One region of the Priestia sp. AB genome, then DNA from elsewhere that is predicted to be linked to it. Evidence: a T-box and tRNA genes for the amino acid it is inferred to sense, from the RefSeq annotation. Region 1 holds a T-box; the other holds one or more tRNA genes.

The links. A T-box is a leader RNA that pairs with one kind of tRNA and senses whether it is charged. The one in region 1 lies ahead of thrS (threonine--tRNA ligase), so its partner is inferred to be a tRNA-Thr.
Region 2: it encodes a tRNA-Thr, which carries the amino acid that the T-box ahead of thrS (threonine--tRNA ligase) is inferred to sense. The anticodon was not compared.

Annotation. Positions count from the first base shown of each region.
Region 1 covers NZ_JAQMYN010000003.1:51,565-62,657, forward strand. Annotated here, with positions in the region: gene POF52_RS09920 (SIS domain-containing protein) at 1-25, opposite strand, end outside; gene POF52_RS09925 (ABC transporter ATP-binding protein) at 105-1,253, opposite strand; gene POF52_RS09930 (hypothetical protein) at 1,555-1,719, opposite strand; gene POF52_RS09935 (MMPL family transporter) at 1,945-4,614, opposite strand; gene POF52_RS09940 (MarR family winged helix-turn-helix transcriptional regulator) at 4,611-5,072, opposite strand; gene POF52_RS09945 (MFS transporter) at 5,328-6,536, shown strand; gene POF52_RS09950 (amino acid permease) at 6,601-8,001, opposite strand; gene POF52_RS09955 (hypothetical protein) at 8,388-8,594, shown strand; gene thrS (threonine--tRNA ligase) at 8,766-9,983, opposite strand; T-box leader at 10,036-10,264, opposite strand; T-box leader at 10,304-10,530, opposite strand; gene POF52_RS09965 (sulfatase-like hydrolase/transferase) at 10,920-11,093, opposite strand, start outside.
Region 2 covers NZ_JAQMYN010000001.1:951,870-962,962, reverse strand. Annotated here, with positions in the region: gene POF52_RS04920 (M24 family metallopeptidase) at 1-1,071, opposite strand, end outside; gene POF52_RS04915 (hypothetical protein) at 1,147-1,821, opposite strand; gene POF52_RS04910 (LCP family protein) at 2,134-3,090, shown strand; gene POF52_RS04905 (hypothetical protein) at 3,305-3,670, shown strand; gene POF52_RS04900 (NAD(P)H-dependent oxidoreductase) at 3,699-4,217, opposite strand; gene POF52_RS04895 (YwaF family protein) at 4,358-5,104, opposite strand; gene POF52_RS04890 (ABC transporter permease/substrate-binding protein) at 5,436-6,959, opposite strand; gene POF52_RS04885 (ABC transporter ATP-binding protein) at 6,959-7,909, opposite strand; tRNA gene POF52_RS04880 (tRNA-Thr) at 8,164-8,236, opposite strand; gene POF52_RS04875 (aromatic ring-hydroxylating oxygenase subunit alpha) at 8,447-9,499, shown strand; gene POF52_RS04870 (DHA2 family efflux MFS transporter permease subunit) at 9,534-11,057, opposite strand.

The DNA of each region.
Region 1 (11,093 bases):
TTACATTCACTGCTGTTCTGCTCATTTTCCCCACTCCTCAAATAAAATATGATATACAACATTATGTAATGTTATATATTGTTATATTAAACTGCAAACGTTAACTAGTCAATACATTTATCAGAATATTTAACTTTTTTATTTGCATTTGTAGAAATGCGCTCTTCTGTTTCTCCATCAAAAAAATGCACGTAGGTTAAATTCAACGAAAAATCGCCTTTGTCCCCTGCTTCAAACTCACATAAAAGAGGCACTCGGGCCACAAACGTTTGCTTTTCTAAACTAGCATATAAAATTGTTTCAGCACCTAGTACCTCTATCATATCTAGTGTCGTAGTGAAACAAAACTCATTGTTCAACTCTCTCTTACTATCCTCTTTATGATATACAATGTGTTCAGGACGCGCACCCATTATGACCTCTTTCTCATTATGACCTTGAGAATGTAAAGCGTGTATTAGAAAATCAGGAAGCTGTATTTTAGTTTCTCCCATTATAAAATAAGTGCCTTGGAGATACCCCCGAAAAAAATTCATTGCGGGCGATCCAATAAAACTGCCTACAAATACATTCCTAGGATGTCTATAAATATCTTGAGGAGTTCCAATCTGTTGAATAATCCCGTCTTTCATAACAACTAGGCGAGTAGCCATTGTCATAGCTTCCACTTGATCATGCGTCACATAGATTGTTGTTGTTTGCAGCCTTTGATGCAGTTTAATAATCTCAGCACGCATCTGTACTCGCAGCTTCGCATCCAAATTAGATAATGGTTCATCCATTAAGAAAACTTTTGCTTCCCGAACAATAGCACGACCTAAAGCAACTCGCTGACGCTGCCCTCCGGATAAAGCTTTTGGCTTTCTATCTAAATATGTTTCTAGACCTAATGTTTTGGCTGCTTCATTTACCCGTCTATCAATTTCGTCTTTCTTTATTTTTTTTAACTTCAAACCAAATGCCATATTTTCTCGAACAGTCATATGAGGGTAAAGAGCATAATTTTGAAAGACCATAGCAATGTCACGATCTTTTGGAGCTACTTCGTTCATATGATCTCCATCAATGTAAAAATCACCTTTTGAAATCGTTTCTAGACCTGCAATCATTCGCAGCGTAGTAGATTTACCACAGCCTGAAGGTCCAACAAATACAACAAACTCTTTCTCTCCAATCTGAAGGTTAAAATCATTTACGGCGATATTTTTTTTATCATATATTTTATATACTTTATCTAAATGTAACATTGTCATCTCACCTCAGCTCCTTATATTTAAAGTTTGAGATACATGATTGCAAGTTACGCGTCTCTTTTTCCTTAATCCTTAATTCTTTCCTCCTTTTCATTTAAATTGTTAACTTGAGACATTAAAGTAACTTAATAACTATACTAATCGAATCTAGTTAGACAGAAAATAAATATGTAAAGGTTGCTAACACAAAACATACAAGCAACCTTTCACCTTCAAAAAAATAAAAACCTTCTCTAAAATAAGAAGGTTTCACATCATAATCTGCATAGAGACTGCCTTTGCCTTATTTCTGAAGATTTTATTACATATCTTCTTTGCCTTGACAGCTTGGACACTCATAAACATGCACAAAATAAAGTCCAATATGGTGGAATCGTTTACCTAAGCAATCTGGACATGTTCCTGCTTCGCGCATTTGTTCCCGTCGTTTGTCTCGCTGATTAGCTAAGAAATTTACAAATTTCATAAAAAAACCTCCCTCATGTTTTTGACTATAGGTTTTCCTGATGAGAGGTCTTTTATTCGACTGGGCGTGTTTATGGCCACTCCTGAACATTGTTTTTTTGTAGCACAAAAAAGGATAGAAAGAGCAGCCCGATGACGCTCTTTCTATCCTTCAGTTTTATCCTATATACTGTGTCAATAGTACTCTTCCTAAGACATATCTAATTTTCGACCTAGCGTATACAAGTTATTCTTCTACTTTGTACTTTTCTTTTTTTCGAAGAAACGGCCACCAGTTTCCTTCTCCAAGCGTTACGACAATCGCTGGCATAAGCAGCGGAAGAATAACAAGGCCATAAAGTAAAAGACCAATAATAACAACCGTTGCTACATGAACAAGTGTTAATACACCCGATGGCATCATAGCCCCAAACGTTCCAGCTAAGATAATAGCAGCAGTAATAATAACCGACCCCATCTTGCTCATGGACGTAACCATCCCTTCTGCTACGCCGCTTTTTACTTCTTCGTTAAAACGGTCTAACAAGAAAATAGAATAGTCAATTCCAAGGGCAACTAAAATAACAAAACTAAAGAATGGCACAGCCCAGCTGATTCCGTCATTCCCCATTATATCCACAAATAGAAGCTCTGAAATTCCCATTGCTGTATAATACGTAAGCAGCAGTGAAGCAATCATGTATACAGGCATGATCATTGAACGGAATAAAATGGTCAGCACAATAAACAATCCAATCATCATAATAACCATTGTGCGTGAAAGATCCGTTGTAGATAAATCTTTTAAATCCGCATTTGAGCTCGATACCCCTCCGTACACAATTTTTGTATGCTCAAACGGCGTATCAACGACTTCGCTTGCCACCGCTTTTTCAATATTTTTTACGGTTGAAATGGCTTCTTCAGAATATGGATTTTGATCGAGCACTACACTGAGCTTAACTCCTTTTCCATCCGCAAAAGAATAGTTATCGATGGATTGTTTAAACCCTTTATCTTTCATCACTTCTGCTGGAAGGTAAATACCAGTATCTCTAACTGTTGAGCTGTCACTCATGTTATCAAGCATATCTGTTGCTTTTGTTAAGCCATCTGAGATCTTCGTCAGTCCGTCATTCGCACTGTTAACGCCTTTTGCTAACTGGTTGATACTGTCTGATAACGTTCCAACTTGACCTTGCTGAGCTGAAAGATTCTCATTTGCTTGTTGGAGACCGGTTTGAATGGTAGTAAGCTGTTTACTGATTGCAACAAGCTGCGGAACCGCTTGCTGCACATTTCCTGTTGTAGAGAGCTGAGTGCTGACAAGCTGCAGCTGTTGATTAATTTGAGCTAATCCGTCTGCAGCAGGTGCAAGCGACCCGCCAGATTTCTCTTTAGAAGCAGAACCCGTTTGGTCAGCTATTTGATTTAGCCCTTTTTCAACATCACTTAATCCTTTTTGTACATCTCCGATTCCTTTAACAGCATCTTTGATTCCGTCCGATACAGAGCCTAGCTGTGAATTAACGTATAAATCATCAATCTTTTCTCCGGTAGGCTGTGTGATAGTCATAACAGAATCCACGTGATCCACTTTTTCAATTGCTTTGCTTATATTTCCTAAATAAGGAATAACATCCGCCTTTGTTAACTCTTTATCTCCTTTAATAATAACATTGACAGGAAACGCTTTGCCTTCTCCAAGTGCATCACTGATAGCATTTAGTCCTTTTATAGATTTGTAATCACTGCTTATTTCAGCAGTAGAATCAAACGATATTTTTGAGTCGTACGTTACAATAAAAGGCACGGTAATAATCCCCGTAATGACTAGAAACACGAATGGTCGCGCCACTGCCTTTTTTCCTAAAAAGCCCCACAGCTTATTATCGCTATGAGAAGCCACTTTTTTAGACGGCCAAAATAATTTTTCTCCAAGCGTAACCATAAAAAGTGGAAGCAGAGTAAATAAAATGACTAGCAGTACACCTACCCCCACTGCTACGCCGACAGCCGATTGGAAAATGGCAAACTTGGCAAATCCGATGGCCGCAAACCCAATAAATACAGCAATTCCGCTGATAAATAGCGTTCTTCCTGCTGTACGGTAAGCCGTGATTGTGGCTTCTACTTTATCGTGTCCGTTTGCCAATTCTTCACGGAAGCGGTTAAGTAAAAGAATGCAGTAATCCGTACCAATTCCAAACAAAATAGCTACTAAGAACGTTTGCGTGAACGTTGAGATTGGAAAATCGACGTTTTTAACTAAAATCCCTAATAACGATTGACTGATTAAGTATGTGATTCCCACAATTAAAATAGGAATAAACGGCGTCACGACTGAACGGAAAACGAGTAAAAGCAAACCTAAAATCAAAAAGATAGTAATAAACTCGGTTTTCTTTAACCCTTCTTCTGAACTGTGTGCAAAATCCTGATTAATAAGAGATGCACCCGTTACATATGCTGTAACGTCTTTTGGCACATTATCATAAATCTGATTCGCTATTTTTTCGACTTTTTCATCCGATCCACTGACAGTAACCGGAACTAAAACGGTTTTTTTGTCTTTAGACATTAATTGATTACGAGCATCTTGATCATCTGTTAAAGGCGTTGTGACATCTTTTACACCTTTAATTTTCTCTGTCTTATCAATGATTTTCTGTATTTGTTTCTCACTATCTTTATCTAATGCGTTATCTAGCTTGATAACCATACTGATGGTATTACTGTCTTCTCCGGCATTTTTTAGAATTTGGCTGGCTCTGGATGAAACGGCATCGTCGGGAAGCTGAGACTGTCCTTTTTCACTTGCGAGCTTTGTTAAATTTGGTGCGGTTAGCATCAATATAACCGTTAAAGCTAAAATAAAGGCCGCAATCACCCATTTAAATTTCACAATAAATTTCATTCTTTGCTTTCCCCTTTTATAGTTAACTTTTCTTTTGCCATTGTAAGAATTTCAATAAATGTATCTATTTTTTCTTCTTCTACATCATCAAACAAATTCTCAATGATACTAAAACAAGCGGCATTTCCGTCATTTATTACCTTTTCGCCTTCAGCCGTAATCTTAATAAGCTTAGAACGTTTATCGCTCTCTAGTTCATTAGTGTCCCACTCTACAAGCCCTTTTTCGAGCAGTTTTTTAATTCGATTCGAAATGGCACTTTTATGAACACCTTGCAAAACAGCAAGACTGCCTGGTGAAGATGGACCTTTAATCATTAAACTATTTAACAAATCAAACTGCTGCCTAGAGACATGTTCGAAGAGGTTATGGCTCAGCTCTCTGTGAATTACTTCTGTTCCTACAAACAGCACTTCTTCAAAAAGTTCTACAGCTTGATATAACTTGCTTTTCGTCACTTCTTTCCCTCCTTTGCCCATTTAGTTTATAGGTATAAACTATTCAACTTTAAAAATAGTTTATAGGACTAAACTTTATTCTGTCAATAAATTTATGTCTGACTGTCTTCATATATGATAAAGATAAACGGAATTCTAAAAGATACCGCTTACATCAGCTTTTTTGGTTGTCAAAGCTCCATCACTTAAGTATTATTAGTAATTGACTTCTTTTCAAGGAGATATCAATTTTATACACAGAAAGGGTGATCACACATGAATACAATGCATGCTAATGAGCAGGTCAGTAAGAAAGATTCCTTTCCAATTGCTCTCATCTCGTTGACTCTTGGAGCTTTTGCCATTGGAATGACGGAATTTGTTATTATGGGGATACTGCCTAACGTTGCAGAAGATCTTCATGTTAGCATTTCGACTGCTGGACAGCTAATTACAGGCTATGCTTTAGGAGTAGCAATCGGCGCGCCAATTTTAACCATTTTTACTCATCGACTTCCTCAAAAGCTTCTGCTTTGTTTACTTATGCTTTTATTTATTCTCGGAAATGCGATTGCTATTATTGCACCTAGCTATGGGATTTTAATGGGAGCTCGTTTAGTTACGGCATTATGTCACGGTACTTTCTTTGGAGTAGGCGCTGTTATTGCTTCACGGCTCGTACAACCTCATAAACGTGCAAGTGCTGTCGCAACGATGATGGCAGGTTTAACCATTGCAAATATCATCGGCGTTCCTGTGGGAACATTCATTGGGCAACACTTAGGCTGGAGAGCTTCGTTTGGGGCTATTACAATCATGGGGATTATTGCATTTATTGGTATTATTCTGTTTATCCCAAAACTTGGTCAAGACAAATTAACGGGTCTAAAACAGCAGTTTGCTGCTTTTACTCAACCAAAACTTCTTGTGATGCTTCTTTTAAGCGCGATAGGATGCGGCAGTTTATTTACTGTATTTACGTACATTACACCGCTTCTTGAAGACGTTACAGGAGTAAGTGAACATAGTGTTACGTGGATACTTGTATTATATGGATGCGGCGTTACGCTCGGAAATGTTGTTGGAGGCAAGCTAGCAGACTGGAAGTTAATGCCTTCGGTTGTAGGTATATTTGCTTTTCTTTGTATTGTGCTGACTATTTTTACGTTTACCGTTAAAAGCCCAACAGCAGCGATTATCACGCTGTTTTTCTGGGGAGCAGCAGCATTTGCTGTAATGCCTGGTATTCAAGTAAAAATTATGAACTTAGCACAGGAAGCACCTGCTTTAGCTTCTACTTCCAATCACTCGTTTGCTAACTTAGGAAATGCTTTTGGCGCCTTTTTCGGAGGCGTAATTATTAACCATATGGGACTTACTTCACTTCCTTGGGTCGGCGCCATTTTTGTAGGAACGGCTTTTGTTATCAGCACTTGTCTTTTTATTGGGGAAACACGCAAAAAACATAGTGAACAATCGTCCTAACTGTCTAACAACCGAACAACAAGTAAAAAAGAGCCTTTCTTTGCTGAAAGGCTCTTTTTTACTTTTAACTCGCTTTTTTCATTTCTTTACTTGTTAATCGACTGTGTTTACGAGAATAACCGACATATACAACTATACCAAGCACAATCCATATGCTAAAATACAGCCACGTTGTTTTAGGAAGATTAATCATTAAAAATAAACAAGATAATACAGATAAAATTGGTAAAACCGGGACAAACGGCATTGTAAATCCACGTTTTAAAGTTGGATGCGTTTTACGTAAGATGATAATGCTGACGCCCACCATGCCGAAAGTTAAAAGAGCTCCGATATTTGCTAAATTCGCAAGTTCTTTTAGATCAATAAACCCTGAAATTAACGCTCCGATAATCCCTACTAGCCAAGTAGAAAGAGTCGGAACTCCCGTTTTCTCATTTGTTTTAGCAAATGCTTTTGGCAGCAAGCCGTCGCGGCTCATTGAGAATAAAATGCGTGTTGCTGCATAAATGTAGGCGAAAATAACAGCCATGATTCCAATGACAGCTCCTGCAGCAATAACCCCTGCCACTGCATTTTGTCCTACTGAATGGAGAACATAGGCCATTGCTTCTGGGACATTCAGTTCCTTGTACGAAACAACTCCGGTCATAACAAGGCATACCGCTACATAAATAATCGTGCAGATCACAAGTGAACTAATAATTCCAATGGGCAAATTGCGCTGCGGATTCTTTACTTCTTCTGCTGATGTAGATAAGGCATCAAAACCTAAGAAAGCAAAAAATACGGCCGCGCCCCCTGTCACAACACCTTCAATTCCATAAGGCATAAAAGGTGTCCAATTAGACGGTTTTACATAAAAAGCTCCTACAATAATAAAAAGAAGGATAATAAACAATTTAACAAGCACCATAAAGTTATTCACTTTTTTACTTTCTTTTGTTCCTCTTGAAAGCAGCCATGTAATAAGAAGCGTAATACAAATAGCAGGAAGGTTCACTAGACCTCCATTTGCAGGGATCGTAATCAATTCTTTTGGCAGCGAAAAACCAAAACCTTCTAAAAAGTTGTTAAAATAAGAAGACCATCCGTTTGCTACTGCTGACATTGTTAACAAATAGACAGAAAGCAACGTCCACCCCATTAAGTGCGCTACCACTTCGCCGATGGTTGCATATGTATAGGTGTAAACGCTCCCAGATACAGGTATAGTTGAAGCAAATTCCGCATAGCATAGCGCTGCAAAACCGCATACAATAGACGCCAATATAAAAGAAAAAATAACGGCTGGTCCAGCATCGTTAGCAGCTACTAAGCCTGTTAATACTAAAACCCCTGTTCCGATTACGGCTCCAATACCAAGAAGAGTCAAATCGAATGCTCCTAATGTTTTGACTAGAGATTTGTTTTGACTTTGTTCTAATAATTGCTCGATTGACTTCTTTTTAAATAGTTTTCCCATTGCACTCTCTCCTCTCTGTTGCCACTCATCCCTTGAAAAACTTGAAAATAACGTTTTTCCCCATTGGGCTGCGCGTTTTTACTTCAGATACAGAAGTAATTATATAGAAATAATTACTAACTTGTCTATTAGTATACTAATATCATTATATATATTTCAAGAATTTTTGTAAGCGATTTCTTAATATTGCTCTATTTTGGATTTATAAACTAAATAAAGAGATTATCATTGTGCTTACGTATAATAAGTTTGAATAAAAATAATATTCTAAAAAATTACTTTACATGTTTTTAGATAACTTTTTTCACTAACTATCTTCAGATATAAATTCCTGACATAGAGATTATTTACAGAACAATGAATGTTTTATCTTACCGGGTGTTATAATGATGAAAACCGAAGTGTATGAAGGGCGGAGAAAGATGATTAACTTACTTATTGGCTGTATTTTACTAGCATTAGGAGTATACTTTATGTTTAAATTTCTTTTTTACTCTCCTTCTAAAAAGAAGCGAGATCAGCAAAATATAAACAAACCATCAGGTGAGGCTTCAGCTTCATCCCGTACAAACGATTCGAATGCAATAAGATAAATTTTTTTATAAAATACCGGCGTTTGTCTAAGGCAAAAGTTATACTGCTGATATATATTATCTTATACCCTTCTAGTTCAATATTCCCTTCATTTTGGTGTGAGACAAAATGAAGGGAATCACTATCCGACTTAAAAAATCGGATTTTTCTATTTAGTAAAGTAAATAGCTTCAATACACTCTGTTTGAATTCTTTTCTTTATTCAAGTGTACAGCTGCCTCTTCTACACTTACTGTTCCTATATTTTTCTTCCCGTGCTTTCGCATAGCAAGCGATTCATTTTCCACTTCTTTATCTCCTATCACAGCCATATAAGGAACTTTCAGCATTTCTGCTTCTCGAATTTTCAGCCCTATTTTTTCAATGCGATCATCTACTTCAACACGATACCCTTTTAACTCCAGCTCATGCTTCACTTTATATGCATATTCCACGTGCGGCGGTGCAATAGGCAAAAGCTTAAATTGAACAGGAGCTAACCAAAGAGGAAATTGACCTTCGTAATGTTCAATCAAGATGGCCATAAATCGTTCAACTGATCCGTATATAGCGCGGTGAATCATTACGGGACGATGAGGTTTATTGTCTTCTCCAATATACATACAGTCAAACTTCTCCGGCATTAAGAAATCAAGCTGAACTGTTCCGCACTGCCAGCTGCGACCTAAGGAATCTAAAATATGAAAGTCGATTTTCGGCCCATAAAAAGCTCCGTCTCCTTCATTTACCTGATAGTCTAAGCCTTTTTCACTTAACACAGATTGAAGGGACTTTTCTGCTTGGTTCCATGTTTCAATATCTCCCATGAATTTTTCAGGTCGTGTGGATAACTCCACTTTGTAATTGAAGCCAAAATGTGAGTAAAAGTCATGGATAAACGCTAGGATGCGGCTAATCTCAGCTTCAATCTGACTGAGTTCTACGAATAAATGAGCGTCGTCCTGTGTAAATGAACGGACTCTTAGCAATCCGTTTAAAGACCCAGAAAGCTCGTGACGATGAACTAATCCAAGCTCTGCGTATCGAATCGGAAGTTCTCGGTAGCTTCTTCGCTTGCTGTTAAACAATAAAATGGCTCCCGGACAATTCATCGGTTTAATCGCATAGTTTTGTTTGTCAACATTTGAAAAATACATATTCTCATGATAGTGCTCCCAGTGCCCTGATTGTTCCCAGAGCTCCTGTTTCATCATGATGGGTGTTTTTATTTCTTGATAGCCTGCTTTATAATGCTTTTGTTTCCAGTAATTTTCTAACTCATTTCGAATAATCATTCCGTTAGGTAAGAAAAATGGCATACCAGGAGCTTCTTCCATCGACATAAACAGCTCCAGTTCTTGACCTAACTTTTGATGATTTCGCTTTTCTGCTTCCACTTGTTTTGACATGTTCATTCCTCCAATATGTTTCTATTCAACAAAAAACCGCACTCATCCCTAGTAAAGGGACGAATGCGGCCGTGGTACCACCCTAATTCCGTAAAATACGTATACGTATTTTACGCTTAAAAAGATAACGGTTTTACCGGTTGCGGTTTCAGTGTATACACATTCCCCGCCGCAGCTCCAAGGTGGTAAATTCATTTCGTTTTCTAAGGGTTCTCAGCCAGTGACCCTACTCTCTGTAAAGAAAATACAAAAATGATTCATGTCCTTTTCATTGCTTGTATATTCATTTTTTCTACATAAAAAGCCGCACTCATCCCTAGTGAAGGGACGAATGCGGCCGTGGTACCACCCTAATTCCGTGAAATACCTATACGTATTTCACGCTCAAAAAAGATAACGGTTTTACCGATTGCAGTTTCAGTTATGCACGTTCCCTGCAATAGCTCTAAGGTGGTAAATTAGATGATTTCTTAAGGGCTCTCAGCCAGTGACCCTATTCTCTGCGAAGAAAACAGTATCTAATTCGTGTCCTTTTCATTGCCAAATACTGTTTATTAGTTGTTAAAAGAGATTATAGTGTATAAATTTAACAGAAGTCAAGAAGTAATTTTTTATTTTTTTATGGTATAGAATTACTTTATGCTTGAATTCTTGAAAAGTTACTTAAGAATCTACGGACTTAAAAAGTTTTTTATTATACTATTAACGACTACATTTCATTCTTATTTTCATAACAATAAAGGCGAAAAAGAAAGATGCTATAAGTCCTTATTTGTTTTATCTAAGCGGGATTAATGAAGTGAAACCAATACTACCCCAAACCAGAACAAGTAACCTAACACAAGCATCATCAGGTTTTCAATTTATATACTAAAATATTAAATACACCTTTTTCTGCTCACGCAAATATCTGACTTGAATCCATAGAAACTATTTTTATCTATCTTTAGACAAAAGCTCATCATGCATGCTTCCACTTTGCGGAAAAATCCGTTTTTTCCTGACTTGTTCTTTAAGAATAACGTCAAGCTGCCGCTGAATTTTCCTTGTTTCATTTGTCGAAAAATACGGGTGAGCCAGATTTACTGTTTCTAACGGATCCTTGGTCAA
Region 2 (11,093 bases), on a different contig from region 1:
CTTCGTTAACGTTTCGTATCCATCTTTTGTAATGATTACATCATCTTCGATACGCACGCCTCCAAGTCCTGGAATATAGATACCCGGTTCAATTGTATATACCATGCCTTCTTGAAGCACATCATCATTGTTACGGCTCATTGAAGGAAACTCATGCACGCTAATACCAAGACCATGACCAAGACGATGCAAGAAATACTCTCCATATCCTGCTTCTGTAATAATATTGCGTGCTACCATGTCCAAGTCGCCAATTCGAGTGCCAGGCTTGGAAGCTTCAAGTGCTGCCTGCTCAGCGCGCTGTACCGTTTCATAGATTTCTTTTTGCTTATCATTAATAGACTTGTAAGCAACTGTACGTGTAATATCTGAACAGTATCCGTCTAGCACTACACCTAAATCGAACAGAACCATATCTCCTGGCTTTAACGTGCGAAGACCTGGGTTCCCATGCGCTTCTCCCGTTTTTTCACCAAATAAAACCATCGTTGAAAACGACATCTCACGAATTCCTTTTCGCTTTAGCTCGTATTCAATTTTAGCCAGAACATCCATTTCCGTAACGCCTTCTTTTAAAGCAGCTACGCCCACTTCTACACCAAAATCAGCTAAGGCAGCTGCCTTTTGCAGAATCTCAACTTCACGCTCATCTTTAATTAAACGCAGCTGATTTAACTTCTCTTCTGCTCCGACTAGCTCAGCGTTTGGATATAGGCTAAGCAGTTCTTCGGCTCTCGCATACAGCAGCTGCTCTTTCTCTACAGCAACCTTTTTCACATCTATTACGTTTCGTTTATGTAAAGCTTCTTTAATAAGTTCCCAAGGATTTTGATGATCTTCATATCCAATCACATCAAACTTCCAGCCCGCTTCTTTTGCTTGTCCCACTTCCATTGATGGACAAACAAGCATCGGCTCCGCTTCGTTAAACACAAATAAGCCAAGCAAACGCTCATGCGGATCCGTGTGAAATCCAGTTAAATAAAATACGTTTTCGGTTGACGAAATAAAGGCCGTTTCTACATTCTTTTCTTTTAGCCACGATACGACTTTTTGTAAACGTGCTTCCATTAAAAAAACCCCTTTCATTGTGCAATATTACTATTATAACATAGTTATTTAGCAATATTGTACAATGAATAGAGGTTAAGACAAAGCCGCGTGAAGAGTAGTAAGCTGCTCTTTAATCGCTTTTCGCTGAATACTTACTTTCATCAGCCAGCCATTTTCTCCGTATCTATAAATAAATTCGTACGTACCTTTAGGGAAATATTCTTTTACCAGCATGTCCCGATTTTCAACAAATCCCGGATCGCCAATAAAATAGGTACCTTCTTCAAGCGGAAGCTCATGAACTTTTTTTTCTAGCTGCTTCTCTTCGTCTTCATCATCATCTATAACAATGTGCAGACCGCCTTCATCACGCACAACATCGAATTCACCGTTTTGTTCAAGCTCAAGCACTGGCACCACTTGTCCATTTACCGTTAGCAGCTGCTTCGTTCCTTCAAGGACCTGGGACCAGTGATCATCGTATAAAGTAGAAGAATAAAAAATATATCCCTGAGATTTATATAATAAAAGCAGCTGTTCAAAATGATTTTTCACTTGTTCTTTATCAAACAGAATAACAAAATGCTTTCGATAGAAAAAACTTGTAAAAGGCAGAATAGACGATTGATTAAGCTCTTTAATTATTTCAGCACTATCTTTACCTGAAATAATAGCTCCGGTCAATTCCCCCGCGCCATAAGGTTTCCAATGACTTAACGCCGCTTCTGGAATCAGCACAAGGTTCGAAGATGACACATATATACTCATTCGCTTCACTCCTTTTTTCTACATTTAGACCTATATTTGATTCTCCCCAAATGGAGACTTTCCTCTTATTCCATTCTTAAAAGACAGAACTTTTCCCCTAACTATGATAGATTATAACAAAGATCCTTGAAAAAAATAACCTTTATTTCCTCTTTCTTCTATTTGTAAACTTCTCTTATTTTAGCTGTCTTCGCAGATTTACTAGTGAACGTACTTGCTAATCTAATTCCTTAGTGTTAATTTTATTATGTCGTTTTATAATTTTTTGCATAATTGGTTTCAAACAAAAAAGTATTAATATTTTTGAATGCGATGGTGAGACATTTGGAAGAACGTACAGAACGTAAACAACATAAAAGAAAAAAGCAAAGAAAAAAGAAACGCTTTAGAAAGCTACTTCTTTTCTTTCTCATTCTTGTAATCGCCGCTGGTGCGTATGTGTATTATCAATACCAACAAGGGTTAGCAGAAGCAGACGGAGCTTTTGGGAAAGATGGACAATTTGATTTTAATGGTGCAAGTGCCAATTTAGATAGCATGAATGTGCTGCTTCTTGGAATTGACTCTCGAGGTGAAGAACATTCGCGTGCCGATACAATCATGATTGCTCATTATGACAAAGACAGCAATCAGCCTAAACTTGTTTCTTTGATGCGTGATTCATATGTGGATATTCCTGGACATGGCAAAAACAAATTAAATTCAGCCTATGCATTTGGCGGGCCCGAATTAATGCGTAAGACAATTAAAGAAAATTTCGGCGTAGATGTAAACTATTATGCCGTTGTTGATTTTAAAGGCTTTTCTAAAGTTGCCGATACGATTGCCCCTGAGGGAATTACGGTTACCGTGCCGCACGAAATGTCATCAGGAATTGGCATGACGCTAAAACCTGGAAAACAAACTCTTCACGGAGATAAATTACTAGGATACGTGCGATTCCGACATGATAGCCAAAGTGATTTCGGGCGCGTGAAGCGTCAACAAGAAGTGATCGGTAAATTAATGGATGAAGCTCTTCAAGTAAAGACGCTGGCGAAAGCTCCTAAGCTATGGGGCGTCATTGATCCATATGTGGATACAAATATTCCGCCAAAAACATTTATTGTGATAGGAAAAGATTTTTTAGTTGGAAATCAGCCAGATTTAAAATCTCTTCGTTTACCGGTTGAAGGTTCCTATTCAAATGAACGAATATCCGGTATTGGTGCTGTTTTAAGCATCGACCTTGAAGAAAACAAACAAGCGTTACAGTCATTTTTAAATTAGGAAAAGGTGTCCATTGGCGGACACCTTTTTTTATACTATTCAAAAAAACTTCTGTTTTTCCTCCCTATCCTTCAAAAAAATTTGAGCTTCGACAAAAAATGAAGCCATTTTCCAGGAAACAGCTATTTCTTTGAAGTTCTATTTTTCCTGTTACATGCGTATATGAAAAGAGAAGGACTTCTTTTTTATATTTTTGATTCAAGGAGATGAACGTATGAAATTATATGGTTTTCAATCTGAAGAAGAGCGTTCCTTTCTTCATTCTACCTATAAAGTAAACCCATTGCTTTCTCATACTGGAGATGTCAAAATTAGCTTTCTATCTTTTCAAGAAAATGATTATACCCCTCGTCAAGAAGCTACGATTCCACAGCTTCTATTAGTCGTTCACGGGGAAGGCTGGGTAGCTGGGGATAACGGCCTGAAAATTTATATCAAACAAGGTGAATCCGCATTTTGGAGAGCGGGGGAATCATTTGAAGTCGGGAGTCTAACGGCTATGACAGGATTACTCATTGAAGGATTAGATATCGCTCCTCAAAAGCTGCTTACTTCTTTTTCACGAACAAATGTAAATTAAAAAGCCGCGTTAACGCGGCTTTTTTTTATTATCTTAGTAATCGAGCGTAGCTTTCAGCACTATCTTGAATAACTTTGTCACTCAGGTCACCGCCTGCTCCTTGAAATAAAAATGGCGTTTGGAACTTCATACCTGTTAAATTTGCCGTAGCTTGAAACGGAAGAAGCAGATGATTCATTGGGTAACGGTTGTATCCCCCTTCTTGATAAGCTTCCGCAGGGCCTCCTGTCGAAGTAGCTACGACAAACTCTTTTCCCTGAAGTTTAGTACCTTTGCTTCCATAAGCCCATCCGTATGTTAAGACAACATCTTGCCACTCTTTTAAGAGTGCTGGTGAGCTGTACCAGTAAAATGGAAATTGAAAAACAATACGATCAAATTGAACAGCTAACTCCTGCTCTTTTTCTACATCAATTTTGAAATCGGGATAGTTTGCGTATAAATCATGAACGTACACATTCTCTTCTTTTTTTACTCGCTCTGCCCACGCTTTATTAATGCGAGAAGATGCTAAATTTGGATGCGCTAAAATAACCAGTGTTTTCATTTTGCTACTCTCCTTCTAATGTCTGTGCTTGCTTTGTTCTTTTCTATTTTTTCCGCTTGCTTCTCACGGCTTGCTCAGTCATTCTTTCCTTTTCCTTCAGCAAATCCAAGTTAGTTTACACTTATAAACTACCAGTATTATCATTCTGCTTCAATAAAATTGACTTTGCTTTTATCACCTTTAATTTTTTTATGTATCCAAAACGGCAGATAAAGGACAAGAAAGCTAAGAATCATCATTCCTTCAATCCATACTAAATACCAAGGATGAGGTCCAAGAACATCCAGCAAGGAAGCGTGTTCTGGCTTTTTCATCATGTATAAATAATTCGCCCCGAGTAAACAATTCATGACATAGATAAAACCTCCGTACAGATTAACAAATACTACGCTTACCCACAAAGAACGAAACGTCGGCTCATATCTGCAAACAGCAATTAGCATACAGCAAGCAAGTACCACACCGCCATGCGATACATAAAACTGCACATAGCGAAACTGGGCATACGCATAGCCGCCAAGGTCTGGGGTAATCATCGCTTGAACAGAGCTGCTGATTCCTGCGAAGTACACAAAATAAAAAAGAAACCTACTTTTGGTTATCAGCATAACAGCAGCCAGCAGCACGACTATATCACTGAGCTGAAGAGGCAAGGAAGTTTCAGCAGACCACTGATGGCAGCTGATTTCCCAAGCTTGGTAGGCTGTTTCTGAAGCAATTAGAATGAGTGAAAGCAAAATGAACACAAACCTCTTTTTTCGCAGTTGCTTTCGACACAAAAAAATAAATGCTCCTATAATCACGATAATAGCTAAAGTTACAAGATGTTCAACTGAAAAAAGCTGAAAGGAATGTTGTACAGGATGACACGTAAAAAATGAATTCATAAAAGCGCCTCCCTTCCATCAGAAAACAAATTCGGTACCTTTAGCTTGTTCATAAGACCTCATTTTCATTAATGCTTCTCTCGCATTAAAAAGAGATTGAGACATAACGAAATCACGCCAATCTAAAGACGGACGAATGGTGTAAATAATCGAGTATGGATCACTTCTTGCACCGCAGTTGATTTCCATGCAAGGCTTCGCTTTCCGCGGGAGTCTTCGCGTTGCCCTCCAATCAACTGCTAGAACCAACTAAAATAAAGAGATCCGAACGATTCATCATTCGGATCTTCTTTCAACTAACATACTGTTATCCTAGCTTTTTTCTTCGTTTTTACTCTCTAATTAATCCTTTTTTCACTAAGAATTGATGAGCAACTTCTTCAGCCGTTTTTCCTTTCGCATTTACTTGATAGTTCATTTCACGCATTTCCTCATCACTGATTTTACCGCCCAGTTGATTTAAGATTTTTTTCAGTTCAGGGTGCTCTTTTAGCGTATCTTCACGAAGCACAGGCGCTCCTTGATACGGCGGGAAGAGCTGCTGATCGTCTTTTAAGACTTTCAAACCAAACTGTTTAATTTCAGGGTCCGTTGCGTAAGCATCAAGCATGTTAATATCGCCTTTTTCTACAGCGCGATAGCGAAGCTTCGGCTCCATGGTTTTAATATTGGGGAAGGTAAGGCCATATTCTTTTTGGATGCCTACATAGCCATCTTCACGATCTTTAAACTCAAGCGTAAATCCTGCTTTTACTTTATCTGTTGCATTTGCCAAATCTGAAATAGTTGTTAGATTATTTTCTTTGGCAAATTCTTTTGTCACGGTCAATGTGTACGTATTATTAAACTTCATTGGATCTAAATAGACAAGACCGAATTTCTTTTGAAACTCTTCTTTTGCCTGCTTGTACACCTCTGTTTCATCTTTGCTGTCCGGCTGTTCCTTTAGATGCGTCACAATGGCTGTACCTGTATATTCAGGGTACAAATCGATTTCCTTGTTACGCAGAGCCTCAAATACAAATACCGTTTTCCCAAGCGACGAACGAAGATTTACTTTCATATCCGTTTGATCTTCAATTAATTCTTTGTACATATTAATTAAAATGTCTTGTTCTGCACCAATTTTCCCTCCGATAACAAGGTCTGGTTTTGTTGCGCTCATCGCTGCAAACGGAGAAACAAGAATGAGTATTAATACGATGATCATAATAAACGAGCGTTTTTTGGACCCTTCTTTAGCTGAGTGTTCAATCGTTCGCAGAATTCCATCAAAAATAAGCGCTAATAATGCTGCTGGAATGGCTCCTAATAAAATCAAACTATTATCGCTTCGGTCAATACCAAGCAAAATTAAGCTTCCGAGTCCGCCCGCTCCGATAAGAGCCACGATTGTCGCTGTGCCAATAATGAGTACCATCGCTGTGCGAATTCCGGCCATAATGACAGGAAGTGCTAGAGGAAGTTCTACTTTAATTAATCGTCTCCACGAGTTCATCCCCATGGCTTTGGATGCTTCAATTAAAGATGGATCCACTTCTTTAATTCCGGTATATGTATTTCGTACAATAGGAAGAAGCGAATATAAAAACAGCGCAATAACCGCGGGAAAGGTTCCAATTCCGACAAGAGGAATCAGTAACCCTAATAAAGCGAGTGAAGGAATAGTTTGCAGTACGGCTGTTACGCCAATGATTGGTTCAGCAATGCGGTCATGCCTCGTTAAGTACAGTCCGAGCGGCACTGAAATTAATACGGCGATAACAAGAGCCAGTACTGAAATTTGAATGTGTTCAAGAAGAGCTTGAAACAGTGCATCTCCTCGTTGATCTAATAATGTGCTTAGTGCATTCATTACAGCGTTCCTCCTTCTTTCGTTTTATCAGAAAGAAACGCTAATAGAGTTTTGCGCGTTACAACGCCAATACGTTTGCTCCCTTTTTTCACGGCTATTGCTTCATGATCGTAAAGGGCGTCCATTGCCTGCTGAACAGTGGCAGTTGAAGCTAACTCTTCAGTAGGTTCTACGTCTGGCTGTTCACTTTCTTTGACAAACATATCCAATGTCTCAAATAAAGCATTGCCTTGATTTCCAATAAATGTTTTTACAAATTCATTTTTAGGCTTTTGAATGAATTCCTCCGGGGTTCCAACTTGAACAATTTCCCCATCTTTCATCAGGCAGATACGATCTCCAAGCGTCATCGCTTCGCTCATATCGTGCGTAACAAACACAAATGTTTTTTTGATTTTTTCTTTTAAGCTAATAACATCTTGCTGAAGCTGTTCGCGGCTTAACGGATCAAGGGCACTAAAGGGTTCGTCCATTAAAATAACGGGGGGATCAGCTGCGAGGGCACGTGCTACACCTACACGTTGCTGCTGGCCACCTGAGAGCTCAGACGGCTTTCGGTTTCGATACTGCTTTGGGTCTAGTCCTACCAAAGTAAGCAGTTCATCAATGCGCGTTTTGATTTTATTTTTCTTCCAATGCTTCATCTCGGGTACAATGGCTATATTTTCAGCAATGGTCATATGGGGAAAAAGAGCAATCTGCTGCAGGACATAACCAATGTTCCAGCGTAGCTTATGTATGTTGTGGTCCGATACGAGCTTATCTTTTATGTATAGTTCTCCTTCGGTAATATCATGAAGACGGTTAATCATTTTTAAGGTGGTTGTTTTCCCACACCCACTCGGACCAATTAAAACGAAAAACTCTCCTTCTTTAATTTCTAGATTAATATTTTTCACGGCGGTCGTACCGTCTGGATACTGCTTGGACACATTCTTAAACGTAATCAAATTATCGTTCACCCTCCCTGTTGAAATTTAACCCCGAGTTTCGTGTACCCAATATTCAGAGGCAATAAACATTCTTTTAAGAATATTTCTAAATATGATTCATAAGACACAGGGGAAAAGATACACATATTTTCTCATAACCTCCTAATAAGGCTATCAAACTGTTAAAGTTTTCACAAGGCGGGAAAGAATAATTTTAAAGCCGACACAAATAAAAAAAACCTTCTTTCAACAAGAAAGAAGGTTTTTTAGTATGCTAGCGACAGGGATCGAACCTGCGACCTCTTGCTTACCATGCAAGTGCTCTACCTACTGAGCTACACCAGCGTCTTGGAAAATTATATCACGTTTAAATTCATTTAGGAAGCGCTTTTTTAAATTTTTTTATTGGTATATTCTCTAATTTACGTCTTCTGAAATTCGCACTTTCTACAAAGTTCCATATTTTATGTTAGAACTCCTTACATAAATTGTGTGAATTTTCTTTTTTTATATTACCCTTAGTAAAAGAGCTTACAAAAGAAGGGAAGAAAATAGATGGAACAACAACCAACCATGACCAAATCAAAAACGGCAACTCCCTACCCAAGAGACTGCACGTTCAGCCTGGAAGATTGGACGACGCTCGCTAAGTATTGGTACCCCGTCGCACGCTGCAGTGATGTAACAGAGAAACCAACATCCGTAAAACTGCTAGATGTAAATCTAGTTCTATACCGTACCACACACAAAGTAGTAGCGGCTCGTGATTTATGCGTTCACCGAGGCACCCCGCTTAGTATGGGCTGGGTGGAAGATGATGAAATTGTCTGTCCTTACCACGGCTTCCGCTATGCAACGGACGGCGCATGCACGTCGATTCCAGCTCACCCTGATGCCAACATTTCTCCCCGCCTGTGTATGGCTGTCTATCCAGTTATTGAACGATTTGGATTAGTGTGGACTTCCCTGACAGGTGAACAAGATAACCTGCCTTACTTCGATGCGTGGGAGGCCCCTGATTTTCAGCAAATTGTTTGTCCGAGCTTTGATATCATGGGTTCGGCCGGTCGTCAAATGGAAGGCTTTTTAGACGTAGCTCATTTTGCTTGGGTGCATACGGACACATTTGGTGATCGAAACAACGCCTTTGTGCCTAAATATAAAGTAAGCGATACAGATTATGGGCTTCATGTAGAATATACGAGCACCGTGAGCAATTATTCCAAAGAACAGCAGCATTTAAATCCACCTGATTTTAAATGGCTTCGCGTCTTTGATGTTTATCCGCCGTTTACAGCTACGCTAAAAGTATACTTCCCAGAAGGCGCAGAGCTGTGGATTATGAATGCAGTCTCTCCTATTTCAGCCCGCGAAACACGTTTATTCGCACCAATCGCTCGAAACTTTGACAAAGATTCGAGCGTTGAAGGTGTGTATGACTTTAACCTTCGCGTCTTTGACGAAGACCGTGAAATGGTTGAAAACCAAAAGCCTGAAGACTTGCCTTTAGACCTGCAGATGGAAGCGCATATTATGGCTGATCAAACGTCCATCGGCTACCGGAAATTATTAAAGAAAATGGGCTTAAGCTTTAGATATACAAGCTAAAGAAATCCCCGCTGTCTCAGCGGGGATTTCTTTTTTATTTAGCAAACTGCTCGCTTCCTGCTTTTTCCTTTATCACTTCATCTTCACTTGCCGGCGTGGCGCGTTTCATAAACAATGAAAGAATTAAGGCAACCACCACTAGTACTACTGAGACGGCAAACGCATCGTTAATTCCTTGTACCATTGCCTGCATCCCAATTTGTTCTTTCATTTGAGCTGCCCCGGCTGCCGTTGCATTCGCTGCTCCTGCTCCGCTCATTGCATCTTGAGCAAGCTCTTTTGCATGCGTAGCTGTACGATTTGACATCACCGTTACTAAAAGAGCCGAACCAATAGCTCCCGATACTTGTTGAAGCGTGTTATTCATCGCAGTACCATGCGGATTAAAGCGCTGCGGCAGCTGATTTAATCCGTTTGTCATAACCGGCATCATCACCATAGACATTCCGAACATGCGAAGCGTGTAAAGCGTAATGAGCGTTGTATATGTCGTATCAAGCTCTAAGTTACTGAAGAAATACGTCGTGACGGCTGTAATCGTTAGACCCGTTACAGCCAGTGCACGCGCTCCGAATTTATCAAATAATTTTCCGGTAATCGGAGACATCACACCCATGAGTAGCGCACCCGGAAGCATTAGTAATCCTGAGTGAAGCGGAGAAATGCCTCGTACCGTTTGAACATAAATTGGCATTAGCAGCATGGCTGAGAATAATGCCATTGTAATCACCATTGAAATCGTTGATGATAAAGCAAACATTGGATATTTAAAAATGCGGAATTCAAGCATAGGTGTTTTCAGCTTGAACTGACGCGTAATAAATAAAATCAGCGCCACAGCTCCTACGATAATGGTGCCGTATACTTCCACAGAATCCCAGCCTTTATCCCCTGCTGAGCTAAATCCGTATAGAAGTCCTCCAAATCCAATTGTAGATAACAAAAGAGATAAAAAATCCAAATTGATTTCCACTTTTTCTTTTTTGTCTTTTAATAGGAAGAAAGCACCTATTAATACAATTGCCGCGATTGGCGTAACAAGGTGGAACAGCATTCTCCACTCATAGTGTTCAATCAGCCACCCTGATAAGGTAGGACCAATTGCCGGAGCAAAAATCATAACTAAACCGAAAATTCCCATCGCAGCTCCGCGTTTTTCTAATGGGAAACTTGTGAGCAATACGTTCATTAAAAGCGGCATCATAATGGCTGCGCCTGATGCTTGAATAATACGAGCGGTTAACAAGACCGAAAATACGGGCGAAGCACCGGCAAGTATTGTTCCTGCTGTAAATAAAGTCATAGCCGTTAAAAATAAGCCTCTGACAGAATAACGCTGAATTAAAAAAGCGGTAGTTGGAATCATAATACCATTCACTAACATATAACCAGTAGAAAGCCACTGGACAGTTGACGTTGTCACATCTAAGTCTTTCATAATAGACGGCAGCGCCACGTTTAATAACGTTTCATTCAACAATGAGATAAAAGCGCCAATTAACAAAATAGCAATTATGCCATAAGGCGGCTTTTCCATTTGATTTATCGATTGACTCATTATTGTACCTCCTTATACTTTAAGTTCATTTTTTTA